Regions from separate parts of the Streptomyces sp. NBC_01006 genome, predicted to be linked through region 1. Evidence: riboswitches for the same ligand, from Rfam matches in the RefSeq annotation. Region 1 holds a riboswitch; the other holds the start of a gene.
The links. A riboswitch is a leader RNA that binds a small molecule or an ion and turns the genes downstream of it on or off. The one in region 1 is predicted to bind thiamine pyrophosphate.
Positions count from the first base shown of each region.

Region 2: it holds a riboswitch for thiamine pyrophosphate, as region 1 does, so the genes downstream of both, OG509_RS27105 (thiamine ABC transporter substrate binding subunit) here and thiC (phosphomethylpyrimidine synthase ThiC) in region 1, are expected to answer to the same signal.

Region 1 is NZ_CP108700.1:4,139,053-4,146,827, forward strand. It holds gene OG509_RS18900 (metallophosphoesterase) at 1-857, shown strand, start outside; gene OG509_RS18905 (hypothetical protein) at 1,008-1,829, shown strand; gene thiC (phosphomethylpyrimidine synthase ThiC) at 1,950-3,737, opposite strand; TPP riboswitch at 3,732-3,877, opposite strand; gene OG509_RS18915 (YibE/F family protein) at 3,950-5,359, shown strand; gene OG509_RS18920 (SsgA family sporulation/cell division regulator) at 5,454-5,903, opposite strand; gene OG509_RS18925 (IclR family transcriptional regulator) at 6,001-6,738, opposite strand; gene OG509_RS18930 (DUF5326 family protein) at 7,031-7,258, opposite strand; gene OG509_RS18935 (cupin domain-containing protein) at 7,404-7,721, opposite strand.
Region 2 is NZ_CP108700.1:5,881,391-5,889,165, forward strand. It holds gene pyrH (UMP kinase) at 1-33, shown strand, start outside; gene frr (ribosome recycling factor) at 119-676, shown strand; gene OG509_RS27095 (phosphatidate cytidylyltransferase) at 676-1,749, shown strand; gene rlmN (23S rRNA (adenine(2503)-C(2))-methyltransferase RlmN) at 1,910-3,022, shown strand; TPP riboswitch at 3,049-3,177, shown strand; gene OG509_RS27105 (thiamine ABC transporter substrate binding subunit) at 3,265-4,368, shown strand; gene OG509_RS27110 (ABC transporter permease) at 4,428-6,044, shown strand; gene OG509_RS27115 (ABC transporter ATP-binding protein) at 6,044-7,066, shown strand; gene OG509_RS27120 (hypothetical protein) at 7,076-7,775, opposite strand, start outside.

The DNA.
Region 1 (7,775 bases):
AGTACGTTCCCCAGGAGTCCCCGGCCGCGGGCCCCGGACCGCTGTACGTGGTCGGCGACGTGCACGGCTATCTGGACGAGCTCGTCCACGAACTCCAGGCCCAGGGGCTCATCGACGCCGACCGCCGCTGGTCGGCCGGTAACGCCCGCCTCTGGTTCCTCGGCGACTTCACCGACCGCGGCCCCGACGGCATCGGCGTGATCGACCTCGTCATGCGACTGTCCGCCGAGGCCGCCGCCGCGGGCGGCTACTGCAAGGCCCTCATGGGCAACCACGAACTGCTGCTCATCGGCGCCAAGCGGTTCGGCGACACCCCCGTCGCCTCGGGCGCGGGAACCGCCACCTTCCAGGCCGCCTGGCTCCTCAACGGCGGCCAGCGCACCGACATGGAGCGCCTGGAGGACGTGCACCTGCAGTGGATGCAGCGGCTGGACGCGGCCGTGCTGGAGGACGGGCACCTGCTGCTGCACTCCGACACCACCGCGTACCTCGACTACGGCGACTCCATCGAGGACGTCAACGACACCATCCACGAGCTGCTCAACCGCAACGACGCCGACATCACCTGGGACCTGTTCCGCAAGTTCACCAAGCGGTTCGCCTTCCGCGACGAGGAGACCGGCCCCCAGGCCGTACGCGAACTCCTCGACACCTACGGCGGTGGCCGCGTCGTGCACGGACACAGCCCGATCCCGTACCTGCTGGGCGAGGTGGGCACCGAGGACGGCGACGAGTCGCGCGGACCGGAGGCCGTGAACGGCCCCCACGTGTACGCGGAGGGACTCGCCATCGCCATGGACGGCGGGGTCACGATGGCGGGCAAACTGCTGGTCGTGCAACTCCCGTTGAACGACTGAGGGTTATCAGAACGGGGGTAATTTCAGGAAAGCCCCTGTCACGGCGTGGCATGGGCGCTCTACCATCGCCCTATCCGTAGCAGGCTCTCCTCCGTTTGTGCCGGCGCCCGGGTCTACGCGGGCAAACCGGTCCCTACGGAGCATCGGGGGATGCACATGAACAGCGCTCCGCACCTGCTGACCGAAGACCGACCCGAGTTCGATCGGCTCCTCGACGAGGCGCTGCGCACCGCGCACGAACGGCCCGAGCTCGCCACCCTCGGCGAGCGCCTCAACGCCGAACAACTGCGCACGATGGCCATCGGGGCCAGCGCGCTGCTGACGGCCGCGGCCGCGGCCGAGTACGACCACTACGTGAAACTCCGCGGAGAGCGGCGCGATGAAGTCCTGTCCACCCCCGGTTCGGCCGGGGACCAGGGTGCCGGTCAGCAGGGCGAGGACGGCGCGGGCGTCAGTGCCGTGGTCGCGGTACTGGCACCGGTCCTCGCCGGCACCGCCATGCTGATCTTCCTGCTCGTGGGCTACGTCTTGAAGGCGGTCGAACCCGAACCGGCCTTCGCCAACACGATGCTGACGGCGGGTTGGCTGTTCGGCGCGCTGACCGTGGTCTCGCTGCTGTTCGCGGTGATCGGACTGCTGGTGACGGCCGTCCGCAACCGGGCGACCGAGGTGGTGGCCGAGGACGAGTCCGACGCGATACCCGACGAGGTCGCGCGGGCCCGCGAGGCCTGGCGGCATGCCCTGCTGGAGCGGGGCATCCTGCCGTTCCTGCGGGACGCGCTGGCCGATCCGAGCACGGCGCCGGCGTATCCGGCCCCGCACACGCCGAAGGCCGGGCGCATCCCCAACCTGGGATACACCCGGCCCGACTTCACCAGCCCGGGGTCCCCCTCACAGGGCCCCCGCCCCGGCTACACCCCGCCGGACTTCACCAGCCCGGACTTCAGCAGCCCGGACGGCGGCACGCAGTAGCGCCGCGGCCCGCAGTGGGCCGTCCGTCCTTGTTTCACGTGAAACATCGCGTCACGCCGGGACACTGCCCTGGGAAGCCCCCTCAACCTCCCCAGAGCAGCGCCGGCCGCCACGGGCGGGTCAGTCGGCCAGCGGGAGGTACACCCGGTTGCCGCTCGCCGCGAACTCGGCGGACTTCTCCGCCATGCCCGCCTCGATCTCATCGGCCTTCAGGTCGCCGCCGTGCTCACGGCGGATGTCCTGGGAGATCTTCATCGAGCAGAACTTGGGACCGCACATGGAGCAGAAGTGCGCGGTCTTGGCCGGCTCGGCCGGGAGCGTCTCGTCGTGGAACTCACGGGCCGTGTCCGGGTCGAGGGCCAGGTTGAACTGGTCCTCCCAGCGGAACTCGAACCGCGCGTCCGACAGGGCGTCGTCCCACTCCTGGGCGCCCGGGTGCCCCTTGGCCAGGTCCGCCGCGTGCGCAGCGATCTTGTACGTGATGACGCCGGTCTTCACGTCGTCGCGGTTGGGCAGGCCCAGGTGCTCCTTCGGCGTGACGTAGCAGAGCATCGCGGTGCCCCACCAGGCGATCATCGCGGCGCCGATGCCGGAGGTGATGTGGTCGTACGCCGGGGCGACGTCCGTGGTCAGCGGGCCGAGCGTGTAGAACGGCGCCTCCTCGCAGATCTCCTGCTGAAGGTCGATGTTCTCCTTGATCTTGTGCATCGGGACATGGCCCGGGCCCTCGATCATGGTCTGCACGTTGTGCCGCTTGGCGATCGTGTTCAGCTCGCCCAGCGTCTTCAGCTCCGCGAACTGCGCCGCGTCATTGGCGTCCGCGATGGAGCCGGGACGCAGGCCGTCGCCCAGCGAGTACGTGACGTCGTACGCCGCGAGGATCTCGCAGAGCTCCTCGAAGTTCGTGTAGAGGAAGTTCTCCTTGTGGTGCGCCAGGCACCACGCGGCCATGATCGAGCCGCCGCGGGAGACGATGCCGGTCTTGCGGCGGGCGGTCAGCGGTACGTACGGCAGCAGCACGCCGGCGTGGACCGTCATGTAGTCGACGCCCTGCTCGGCCTGCTCGATGACCGTGTCCTTGTAGATCTCCCAGGTCAGGTCCTCGGCACGGCCGTCGACCTTCTCCAGCGCCTGGTACAGCGGCACGGTGCCGATCGGGACCGGGGAGTTGCGCAGCACCCACTCGCGGGTGGTGTGGATGTTGCGGCCGGTCGAGAGGTCCATGACCGTGTCGGCGCCCCACTTGGTCGCCCAGGTCATCTTGTCGACCTCCTCCTCGATGGAGGAGGTGACGGCGGAGTTGCCGATGTTGGCGTTGACCTTCACCAGAAACCGCTTGCCGATGATCATCGGCTCGATCTCCGGGTGGTTCACGTTCGCCGGAAGCACCGCTCGGCCGGCGGCGATCTCCTCGCGGACGACCTCGGGGGAGACGTTCTCGCGGATCGCGACGTACTCCATCTCCGGGGTGATCTCACCGCGGCGGGCGTACGCGAGCTGCGTGACGGCTGCGCCGCCACGGCCTCGGCGGGGCTGGCGCGGGCGGCCCGGGAAGACCGCGTCGAGGTTCTTGAGGCCACCGCGCGGCGAGGTGTGCTTGATGCCGTCGTCCTCGGGGCGCACGGGGCGGCCCGCGTACTCCTCGGTGTCGCCGCGGCCGATGATCCAGTTCTCGCGCAGCGGCGGCAGCCCGCGCCGTACGTCGGTCTCGATCTGCGGGTCGGTGTACGGCCCGGACGTGTCGTAGAGCGTCACGTCCTTGCCGTTGGTGAGGTGGACTTGGCGGACCGGCACCCGGATGTCGGGGCGGGAGCCCGCCACGTAGCCCTTGTGCCAGCCCGGCTGGCGCTCGGTGTGGCCGTCGCCGTCCTGGCTGACGGCAGGCGTGCGTGCGTCATGAATGGTCATGAGACCTGATCTCCCTACGCCGGCATTACCCGGTAACAGGTTCGGCGGTCGACGCAGCCTCTTCCCGTACGCATATGTGCTGCGCGTACGGTGATCAGCGCCCTCTCAGCCCGGTGCTCCGAGCTCCCGCGTTGTGCAAAGGTGCCCCCACGCTAGCGTCATCTGTGGCGTGCTGAACAGTGGGCCCCCTCAACTCTTGCGATGATCTGCCGGTGACGTCCTCGCCGCAGCCTCCCACCGAGCCCACCGAGCCCACGGGTCACACCGACCACGCACACGTGGGCCACGGGCATGACCACGAGCATGCCCGGATCCCGGACCAGGGCCACTCCCACGGTCATTCCCACGGCCACGGACCGGCGGCCCCCGTCTCGAAGCACCTGCGCAAGGTCATCGCGGCGGTCCTGATCCCGTTCGCCGTCGCCGTCTTCGTCGGCATGGTGGTGCTCTGGCCGGGCGGTGCCCCCGCCCACGAGCGCTCCGGGGTGGGCTTCGACCGGCAGACCCAGCAAGGCGTCGTCACCGCGCTCGAGCAGGTCGACTGCAAATCCGTGAACGCCTCGCAAGTGCCGGCCACCGGCAGCGTCTCCACCCCGGAGGGACGCGAGGCCAAGGCCGCGCAGACCGGCGAGTGCAAGAAGGCCACCATCGAGGTCACCACCGGACCCGACAAGGGCCGCACCTTCTTCGAGATCATCCAGCCGGGCGCACCACGGCAGCTGAAGGACGGCCAGGAGGTGGTCGTCGCCTACGCGCCGGACGCCCCGCGGGATCTCCAGTACTCCGTGGTCGACGTGAACCGCAAGCTGCCCCTGGCGGTGCTGGCCGCGTTCTTCGCGGTGGCGGTGGTCGTCGTCGGGCGGATGCGGGGCCTGTTCGCGCTGATCGCGCTGGTCGTCAGCTTCGGCGTGCTGACCCTCTTCATCCTCCCGGCGATCCTGCAGGGCTCGAACCCGCTGGTCGTCGCGGTCGTCGGAGCCAGCGCCATCATGCTCATCGCGCTCTACATGTGCCACGGCCTGAGCGCCCGTACCTCCGTCGCCGTTCTGGGCACGCTCGTCTCGCTGCTGCTGATCGGGCTGCTGGGCTCGGTGTTCGTCGACTGGGCGTTCCTCAGCGGGAACACCGACGACAACACCGGGCTGATCCACGGGCTCTACCCGGAGATCGACATGAGCGGCCTGTTGCTCGCGGGCATCATCATCGGATCCCTGGGTGTCCTGGACGACGTGACGGTCACCCAGACCTCGGCGGTCTGGGAACTCCACCAGGCCGACCCGTCGATGGGGTCCCGCTCCTTGTACCGTGCGGCCATCAGGATCGGCCGCGACCACATCGCATCGGTGGTCAACACCCTGGTCCTGGCCTACGCGGGCGCGGCGCTGCCCCTGCTCCTGCTGTTCTCGATCGCGAACAGCAGCATGGGTTCGGTGGCCAACAGCGAGCTGGTCGCGGAGGAGATCGTACGGACCCTCGTCGGGTCGATCGGCCTGGTGGCCTCGGTTCCGGTGACCACGGCGCTGGCCGCGCTGGTGGTCTCCGCCGACCGGCCGGGATCCCCGGCCGGAGCAGCGGCTTCGGGGCCGGTCCGCGGCGGCCGGGGGCGGCGGCGCAAGCGCTGAGAGACCCGGGTGGCTCGGGGGCCCGGGGCGACTCGGCGCGTACGGTCCGCTCGGCTCGTACGGTCGGTCCGCTCGGCTCGTACGGCCGACCCGCTCAGCCCGCGTTCTGCTCGTTCTGCTGGGACTCGGCCAGGATCCGGTCCAGCGCCTCGTCGAGGTTCTCCTCGAAGTCGCCGAGGTTTCGCTCCTGACCGAGCGGAACAAGCCGGTCTGTACGGTCGAGGAACGCGACGAGCGGCGCGGCGCCGGCGCGGAACAGCGCCCGGTCACAGCCGACCTGGAGCCGGATGTGGACGTCGGACAGGTCCTCGGGATCGGTGGGGGCGATGTGCACATCACCGTCGCCGCACGGCTTGTTGATGCCGTCGAGGAGTAGCTCCCGCCCGAACGCCCAGGTCACGGGGGCGTCTCCGGGAAGGTGGAACGTCAGGCGCACTGCGTAGGGGTCACGGGTGTCGTACCGGAGTTCCACCGGGATCCGGAAGGAGAGCTCCTCGGAAACGAGGAAGCTCATCATGACCTCTGCCTGTACCGACTCGCGCATGGACTACCCCGCTGTAGTGGAAGTGGCCAGGAATGAACCCCCAGGGCCCTCTTGACAAGGGTGGTGGAAGCTCATGCAGATCACAAGGAGTGAGTTTTCAGATACTGATAGAGAACGAGAGGGTGCTCAACAGCGCGCCTACTTCACTCCGTAGCCGATCGACCACATAAAGCAACCGTTCCTCCTGGTGCAAAGGGAGGGAAATCGCCATGGTTGCGGCGGTATCGCCCGCGGTGATGGGGATGGCTGCACAGACGGTGCCCAGTGCGTACTCCTGACGCTCCGTAACCGGCTCCATGCGTCCGAGGGAGCCGATGCGGTGTTCGAGGGCGCTCTGGTCCCGGACGGTGTACCGGGTGACGGCCTCGACCGGGTGCCGTTCGTAATAGTCCCTGCGCGTCTTCTCGTCGAGCTGGGCCAGCAGGCACTGTCCGATGGCGTGCGCATGGCCGGTCGCGCGGAAATCGGCCCACTCCTCGACGGCGGGGCTGGCCGGGGTGTCCGAGACACCCACGAGCTCGATCTCACCCTCACGGAACACCGCGAAGTAGACGGGGGCCCCGACTGCGTCGCGGAAGTGCGCGAGGGAGTCGACGATCATGCTGCGACGTTTCTGCTGCAGCCCGCCGCCCGCCAGCCGCCCGGCGGCCGCGCCGAGCACGAACACGCCGCTCTCGCGCCGCAGATAGCCCTCATGGGTGAGGGTACGCAGCAGGTGGTACGCGGTGGGGAGCGGGAGCCCGGCCTCGCGCGCCAGTTGTTTCGCCGGGGCTCCCTCGCTATGGGAACCCGCTGCTTCGAGCAGCCTCAACGCGCGCTGCACCGAACCGATCAGCGTCGGCACACCGGCATTGTGAACCGAAGACAAAGCTCACCCCCAGGCGTGGCGGCGGGCCTGGGGAGGGCCCGCCCTGCGGGGGCCGCCCCCGCACGCGCCGCGGCTCCTGGGGGTCGCACTCGGCTGACACTGGAGAAAACCGCAGGTCAGGGCGGCATAACCGGCGTCCGATACCCAGGGAACGGCACAGATTGCCACTCTATCCGCCGATTCCCGCGGTGTGGGCGGTTTGCCACCTCACGTTCCCCCGCCCGGGTTAATCCCCGGGATTGACCCGGGGCCCGGGGACCTACCAGTCGCGGGAGGACGACTTCGTACCGCTGCCGGTGAACTTCTTCACGATGAAGACCAGGCCGCCTACGAGGGCTGCGAAGAGCAGCAGCTTGAAGACGAACGAGATCAGGGCACCGAGGATGCTGGTGATGACGCCACCGAAGACGAAGAGCACCAGAAGCGGGATCGCGACCCACTTAACCCACCAGGGCATGCCTGCGAATGTCTCTCGGATCCCGTCCATGTCCTCAACCTCTTCCTGAGCCGTGACTTCCTGCTCTCGATGCTAGGAGGCCGCCCAACCGCCCGGGGGCCCGCGAGCCCCCGGACTCCCCTGATCCGCCCCCTAGGGGAATCGGGGCGGCCGACCCTGGGACGGGGTCTGCCGGCTAGGCCTCCGGAGGGGAGAACACCACCAGGACCCGCAGGTCCTCGGTGATGTGGTGGAACTTGTGCACCACCCCGGCGGGGACGTAGACGACGCTGCCGCGCGCCACCGTCGTCGTCTCCTCCCCGACCGTGATCGAGGCTCGGCCGCTCACCACGAAGTACACCTCGTCCTGGCGGTGCGGCTGCTGCGGGTCGCTCTGGCCGGCGTCGAGCGCGTACAACCCGACCGACATGTTCCGTTCGCGCAGGAACTGCAGATAGGCGCCGTCGTTCGCGAGCCGCTCCGCCTCGAGCTCGTCCAGCCGGAAGGCCTTCATCGTCGTTGTGCCCCTTGTTCTCTCACGTTCCCTGGCATCCGCTGATCTGCTGAT
Region 2 (7,775 bases), 1.7 Mb from region 1:
ACGCTCGTGAGCGACCAGGGCACCCGGGCCTGAGCGTCTCGACGCCGGGCCCGGCCCCACTGGGCCGAGCCCGCCCCGCCCGCCTGAACCATCCATATCTGACATGCAGGAGCACGTGGTGATCGAAGAAATCCTCCTCGAGGCCGAGGAGAAGATGGAGAAGGCCGTCGTCGTCGCCAAGGAAGACTTCGCGGCGATCCGCACCGGTCGTGCGCACCCGGCGATGTTCAACAAGATCGTGGCGGACTACTACGGCGCCATCACGCCCATCAACCAGCTCGCGTCCTTCTCGGTGCCCGAGCCGCGCATGGCGATCGTGACCCCGTTCGACAAGAGCGCCCTGCGCAACATCGAGCAGGCCATCCGCGACTCCGACCTGGGCGTCAACCCCAGCAACGACGGCAATATCATCCGGGTGACCTTCCCCGAGCTGACGCAGGACCGCCGCAAGGAGTACATCAAGGTCGCGCGCACCAAGGCCGAGGACTCCAAGGTCTCGATCCGCGCCGTCCGCCGCAAGGCGAAGGACTCCCTCGACAAGCTCGTCAAGGACAAGGAGTCCGGCGAGGACGAGGTGCGCCGCGCGGAGAAGGAGCTCGACGACACCACCGCGAAGTACGTCGCGCAGGTCGACGAGCTGCTCAAGCACAAGGAAGCCGAGCTCCTCGAAGTCTGATGAACGACTCTCCCTGGGCCACGGAGCCGGTTCCGGCGGGTCCCGCATACGATGCGCTGGTGGGCACGCACACTCGGCCCATGCCCATCGTGCCCGATGCCGCCGGCCGTGACTTCGACGACCGGGAAGCACGCGATCGGGGGGCCGCCGCCGAAGGCAGCCCCCCGTTCCGCGCCGAGACGCCGCCGCAGGAGCCCATGCCCAGCCCCCCGCCCCCGCCCTCGCAGGCACCGCAGGACGCCACGCCGCCGCCGAAGAAGCGGGCGGGGCGAGACCTGCGTGCCGCCATAGGGGTCGGTGTCGGCCTCGGTGCGGTGATCTTCGCTTCGCTGTTCATCGTCAAGGCGGTCTTCGTCGGCGTCATCGTCGTCGCGGTCGTCGTGGGCCTGTGGGAGCTCACCTCCCGGCTCCAGGAGAAGAAGGGCATCAAGGCGCCGCTCGTCCCGCTCGCGGTCGGCGGCGCCGCCATGGTCATCGCCGGGTACGTCCGGGGGGCCGAGGGTGCCTGGGTGGCCATGGCCCTGACCGCGCTGGCGGTCCTGGTCTGGCGGATGACCGAACCGCCCGAGGACTACCTCAAGGACGTCACGGCGGGCGTCTTCGCGGCGTTCTACGTGCCCTTCCTGGCCACCTTCGTCGCGATGCTGCTCACCGCCGACGACGGGCCGGAGCGCGTGGTCACGTTCCTGCTGCTGACCGTGGTCAGCGACACCGGGGCGTACGCGGTGGGCTGGCGCTTCGGCAAGACCAAGCTGGCGCCGCGCATCAGCCCCGGCAAGACCCGCGAGGGGCTGCTCGGCGCGGTGGCCTTCGCGATGGCGGCCGGCGCGCTCTGCATGGAGTTCCTGATCGACGGGGGCGTGTGGTGGCAGGGCCTGCTGCTCGGTCTCGCGGTCGCGGTCAGCGCCACGCTGGGCGACCTCGGTGAGTCGATGATCAAGCGGGACCTGGGCATCAAGGACATGGGCACGCTCCTCCCGGGCCACGGCGGCATCATGGACCGGCTCGACTCCCTGCTGCCGACCGCCCCTGTGGTGTGGCTGCTGCTCGCCGCCTTCGTCGGCACCGGCTGAAACCGGGCCCCGCGGCTTCCGACCGGCGGGCGGTTCACCAGGGCAACCCCGCTGAGCTGGGACGACGTACGTACGAAGGCTTCGGGTGGGTCGGGGCGGTTACTCTTGAAAGGCGCGCTGCTTCTGCGGCGCGCCTTTCGTCTTACGAGGAGTACCAGCCATGGCCCGCCCTGTCCCGGGAGAGCTCACCTTCGTCGCCCCTCGCGGGGCCAAGAAGCCGCCCCGGCATCTCGCCGACCTCACGCCCGAGGAGCGTCGCGAGGCGGTCGCCGCGATCGGCGAGAAGCCCTTCCGGGCCAAGCAGCTCTCACAGCACTACTTCGCCCGGTACGCGCACGACCCGGCCGAGTGGACCGACATCCCGGCGGGCTCGCGGGAGAAGCTCCAGCAGGAACTGCTGCCCGAGCTGATGAACGTCATCCGGCACATCTCGTGCGACGACGACACCACGCGCAAGACCCTGTGGAAGCTGCACGACGGCACGCTCGTCGAGTCCGTGCTGATGCGCTACCCCGACCGGGTCACCATGTGCATCTCCTCGCAGGCCGGCTGCGGCATGAACTGCCCGTTCTGCGCCACCGGCCAGGCGGGCCTGGACCGCAACCTGTCCACCGCCGAGATCGTCCACCAGATCGTCGACGGCATGCGCGCGCTGCGCGACGGCGAGGTCCCCGGCGGCCCGGCCCGGCTGTCCAACATCGTCTTCATGGGCATGGGCGAGCCGCTGGCCAACTACAAGCGGGTCGTCGGCGCCATCCGCCGCCTCACCGACCCCGAGCCCGACGGCCTGGGCCTGTCGCAGCGCGGCATCACCGTCTCCACCGTCGGCCTCGTCCCGGCGATGCTGCGCTTCGCCGACGAGGGCTTCAAGTGCCGCCTCGCGGTCTCGCTGCACGCGCCGGACGACGAGCTGCGCGACACCCTCGTCCCCGTGAACACCCGCTGGAAGGTCCGCGAGGTCCTCGACGCGGCCTGGGAGTACGCCGAGAAGTCCGGCCGCCGGATCTCCATCGAGTACGCCCTGATCCGCGACATCAACGACCAGGCCTGGCGCGGCGACCTCCTCGGCCGGCTGCTCAAGGGCAAGCGCGTCCACGTCAACCTGATCCCGCTGAACCCGACGCCGGGCTCGAAGTGGACCGCCTCGCGTCCCGAGGACGAGAAGGCCTTCGTGGAGGCCATCGCCCGCCACGGCGTGCCGGTGACCGTACGGGACACCCGCGGCCAGGAGATCGACGGCGCCTGCGGTCAGCTCGCCGCGAGCGAGCGGTAGGCTGGCCCGCGTATATCTGAATACTCATATTCCGACAGGGGAGCGCCACAGCGCTGAGAGTGCGGCAACACGCTATCTAGGACAAGCACAGCGGCCGCAGACCCTCTGAACCTTGCCCAGGTCATTCTGGGTAGGAAGTTCGGTCACCACCTCAAGCTGTTGCGCCCTGCCCGGGCGCCCGCTCCACCGGAGCGCCCGGGCAGGGCCGCGTCTTCTCCTGGTCAACCCAGGAGGAATGTTCCGTGAGCACCACCAGGAAGATCGCGGGTGCGGCGCTGGCCGCGGCCCTCGGTGTCAGTACGCTCGCCGCGTGCGGCGGCGGCAAGGCCAAGGACGAGTCCGCGGCCGGCGGGAGCGAGGCGCCGAAGTCCAAGACGGTCACGCTCGTCTCGCACGACTCCTTCAACGTGACCGACACGGTCCTCAAGGAGTTCGAGCAGCAGAGCGGCTACACCGTCAAGGTCCTGAAGTCCGGGGACGCGGGCGCCGCCCTCAACCAGGAGATCCTCACCAAGGGCTCCCCGCGCGGCGACGTCTTCTTCGGTGTGGACAACACGCTCCTCTCGCGCGCCCTCGACAACGGGATCTTCACGCCGTACGAGGTCAAGGGCCTGGCCGACGTGAAGCCCGAGTACGTGCTCGACAAGGAGCACCGGGTCACCCCGATCGACTCCGGCGACATCTGCGTCAACTACGACAAGGCGTACTTCGCCGACAAGAAGCTCGCCCCGCCGCAGACGCTGGACGACCTGGTCAAGCCCGAGTACAAGAACCTGCTGGTCACCGAGAACGCGGCGACCTCCTCGCCGGGCCTCGGCTTCCTGCTCGCTTCCGTCGGCAAGTACGGGGACGAGGGCTGGAAGGACTACTGGAGCAAGCTCAAGGCCAACGGCGTCGAGGTCGTCGACGGCTGGGAGCAGGCCTACAACGAGCGCTTCTCCGGCTCCGCGGGCGGCAAGAAGGCCAAGGGCGACCGGCCGCTGGTCGTCTCGTACGCCTCCAGCCCGCCGGTCGAGGTCCTGTACGGGGAGCCGCAGCCGGCCGAGGCCCCCACGGGCGTGGCCACCGGCACCTGCTTCCGACAGGTCGAGTTCGCGGGCCTGCTCAAGGGCGCGAAGAACGAGGAGGGCGGCAAGGCGCTCCTCGACTTCCTGGTGAGCAAGAAGTTCCAGGAGGACATGCCGCTCCAGATGTTCGTGAACCCGGTGGTCAAGGACGCGAAGCTGCCGGAGCTGTTCACGAAGCACGGCGTGGTCATCGAGAAGCCGGAAAACGTCGCTCCCGAGACCATCGCCAAGAACCGTGAGCAGTGGGTCAAGGCATGGTCCTCGCTCGTCGTGAAGTAGGACGCGAGAGCACTCCCGTGAAGGAGAGCGCGCGCGGTACGGCTGTCAGGCTCCTGCTGATGGCCGTGCCGCTCGCCTTCTTCGGGCTGTTCTTCGCCTACCCCGTGGCCGCGATCGTCGGCCGCGGGATCAAAACCGACGAGGGCTGGCAGTTCGGCCGGATCGGCGAGGTGCTGACCCGGCCCGACATCGCCGACGTGCTCTGGTTCACCACCTGGCAGGCGCTCGCGTCCACGGTGCTCACGCTCCTGATCGCACTCCCCGGCGCGTACGTCTTCGCGCGCTTCGAGTTCCCCGGCAAGCAGCTGCTGCGGGCGGTGGTCACGGTCCCGTTCGTGCTGCCGACGGTGGTGGTCGGCACCGCCTTCCTGGCGCTGGTCGGGCGCGGCGGACTGCTCGACGAGCTGTGGGGCGTCCGGCTGGACACCACCGTGTGGGCGATCCTGCTCGCGCACGTCTTCTTCAACTACGCCGTCGTCGTACGGACGGTCGGCGGACTCTGGGCGCAGCTGGACCCGCGCCAGGAGGAGGCCGCCCGGGTGCTGGGCGGCGGGCGGTTCGCCGCCTGGCGGCGGGTGACGCTGCCCGCGCTCGGGCCGGCGGTGGCCGCGGCCTCGCTGATGGTGTTCCTGTTCACGTTCACCTCCTTCGGCGTCGTGCAGATCCTCGGCGGGCCCTCGTACGCCACCCTGGAGGTGGAGGTCTACCGGCAGACCGCGCAGCTGCTGGACCTGCCGACGGCCGCCGTCCTCACGATGGTCCAGTTCGTGGCGGTCGGCCTGATCCTCGGTATCCACGCATGGACCGTGCGCCGGCGGGAGACCGCCCTGCGGCTGGTCGACCCGGCGCGGACCGCGCACCGGCCGAGCGGGCCGGGGCAGCGCGCCCTGCTGGGCGGGGTGCTGCTGACGGTGGCGCTGCTGATCGTGGCCCCGCTGGCGGTGCTGGTGGAGCGCTCCCTCGACGTGCCCGGCGGGTACGGGTTCGGCTTCTACCGGGCGCTCCAGGACGTGGGCGCGGGCGGCGGAACGTTTCTGGTACCCCCGCTGGAGGCCATCTGGAACTCCCTCCAGTACGCGCTCGCCGCCACCGCCATCGCCCTGGTGATCGGGGGGCTCGCGGCCGCGGCACTGACCCGGCGCGCGGGCCGGTTCGTGCGCGGGTTCGACGCGCTGCTGATGCTTCCGCTGGGGGTGTCGGCGGTGACGGTCGGCTTCGGGTTCCTGATCACCCTGGACGAGCCGCCGCTGGATCTGCGGACCTCGTGGATCCTGGTCCCGCTCGCGCAGGCGCTGGTGGGCGTGCCGTTCGTCGTACGGACCATGCTGCCGGTACTGCGCGCCGTGGACGGGCGGCTGCGCGAGGCCGCCGCCGTGCTCGGCGCGTCCCCGCTGCGGGCCTGGCGGGAGGTGGACCTGCCGCTGGTGCGGCGGGCGCTGCTGATCGCGGCCGGATTCGCCTTCGCCGTCTCCCTGGGGGAGTTCGGCGCGACCGTCTTCATCGCCCGGCCCGACCGTCCGACGCTGCCGGTGGCCGTGGCGCGGCTGCTGGGGCGGGCCGGTGAGCTGAACTACGGGCAGGCGATGGCCCTGAGCACGATTCTGATGCTGGTGTGCGCGGTGTCCCTGCTGGTGCTGGAGCGGCTGCGCCCCGACAAGACCTCGGGAGAGTTCTGATGACGTTGCTCGAACTGGCCGGGGTGTCGGTCCGCTTCGGCGAGCGCGCCGTCGTCGACGCGGTCGACCTGGAGGTCGCCGAGCACGAGATCGTGTGCGTGCTCGGGCCCAGCGGAAGCGGCAAGTCCACGCTGCTGCGGGTGGTGGCCGGGCTCCAGCCGGTCTCGGCGGGGCGGGTCCTGCTGGGCGGGGCGGACCAGGCGCGGGTGCCGGTGCACCGGCGCGGGGTCGGCCTGATGTTCCAGGACCATCAGCTGTTCCCGCACCGGGACGTGGGAGGGAACGTCGCGTTCGGGCTGCGCATGCGGGGCTCTGCCCGGGGGGCGTACGAGGCCCAGGTCGCGGAGTTGCTGGAGCTGGTCGGGCTCCCCGGAGCCCAGGGCCGCTCGGTGGCCTCGCTGTCGGGCGGTGAGCAGCAGCGGGTCGCCCTGGCCCGGGCGCTGGCCCCTTCGCCGCGGCTGCTGATGCTGGACGAACCGCTGGGGCAGCTGGACCGGGGGCTGCGCGAGCGGCTGGTGGTGGAGCTGCGGGGGCTGTTCTCCCGGCTCGGGACCACGGTGCTGGCCGTCACGCACGACCAGGGGGAGGCCTTCGCCCTGGCCGACCGGGTGGTGGTGATGCAGGACGGGCGGATCGCGCAGGCCGGGACCCCGCTGGAGGTGTGGCAGCGGCCGGCTTCGGAGTTCGTGGCGCGGTTCCTCGGCTTCGAGAACGTGATCCCGGCGACGGTGGTGGGCGGGGCCGCGGCCACGGCGTGGGGGAAGGTGCAGGTGCCGGCCGGGTCGCCGGAGGGGGAGCGGCGGATCCTGATCCGGCCGACCGGGGTGGTGCTGGCGGCTGCCGGGCTGAGCTGTGAGGTGGTGTCGCGGACGTTCCGGGGGACCCATGTCGCGCTGTTGCTGAGGCCGGAGGCAGGGCCGGTGCTGGAGGCGGAGTGCGGGCTGGCCGGGGCGCCGGCCGTGGGGGACCGGGTCGCCGTGTCCTTCGCCCCGGCCGAGGTGGTCGTCCTCCCGGCGGGCTAGGCCCGGGGCTCACACGCCGGCGGGGCTGCGTTCCTCCGGGGCCCCCGCAGGGGACTCGGCGCCGTCGTGGTTGCCGTACCAGGCGACCGCCACCGCGCCGGTCACGGCCAGGACGAAGCCGAGGACCGCCAGCCAGGCCAGGCCCGGGCGCGAGGCGTCGCCCAGCCACAGGACGCCGATCGCGCCCGGCAGGACGGTCTCGCCGACCACCAGCGCCGCCGTCGCGCCGTTCACCGAGCCGATCTGGAGGGCGACCGTGTGCAGGTACATGCCGCCGACGCCGGCCAGCACGATGGCGTAGAGCGCCGGGTCGACGAGCAGCGTGCCCAGGTCGAACGGGTCGATGCCGTCGAGGATCCGGACGCCGACGCCCAGCGCGCCGAAGGCCAGGCCCGACAGCAGGCCCGCCAGGATCGCCGCCCGGGAGCCCAGGAGGCGGACGGCCACCGTGCCGCCCGCGATGATCAGCAGGGTCACCCCGAACAGCCACCAGTGCGTGGACATCGGGGCGTGGTGACCGCCCTCGTGGCCCGCCGCCGTCGCCAGCAGCACCAGCGCCGCGCAGACGACGCCGATCGAGGTCCATTCCTTCCGGGTCAGCCGGATGCCCAGCATCTTCACGCTGAGCACGGCCGTGATCACCAGGTTGGCGCTGATCACCGTCTGGGACAGGAACAGCGGCAGCAGCCGGGCGGCCAGCGCGCCCAGC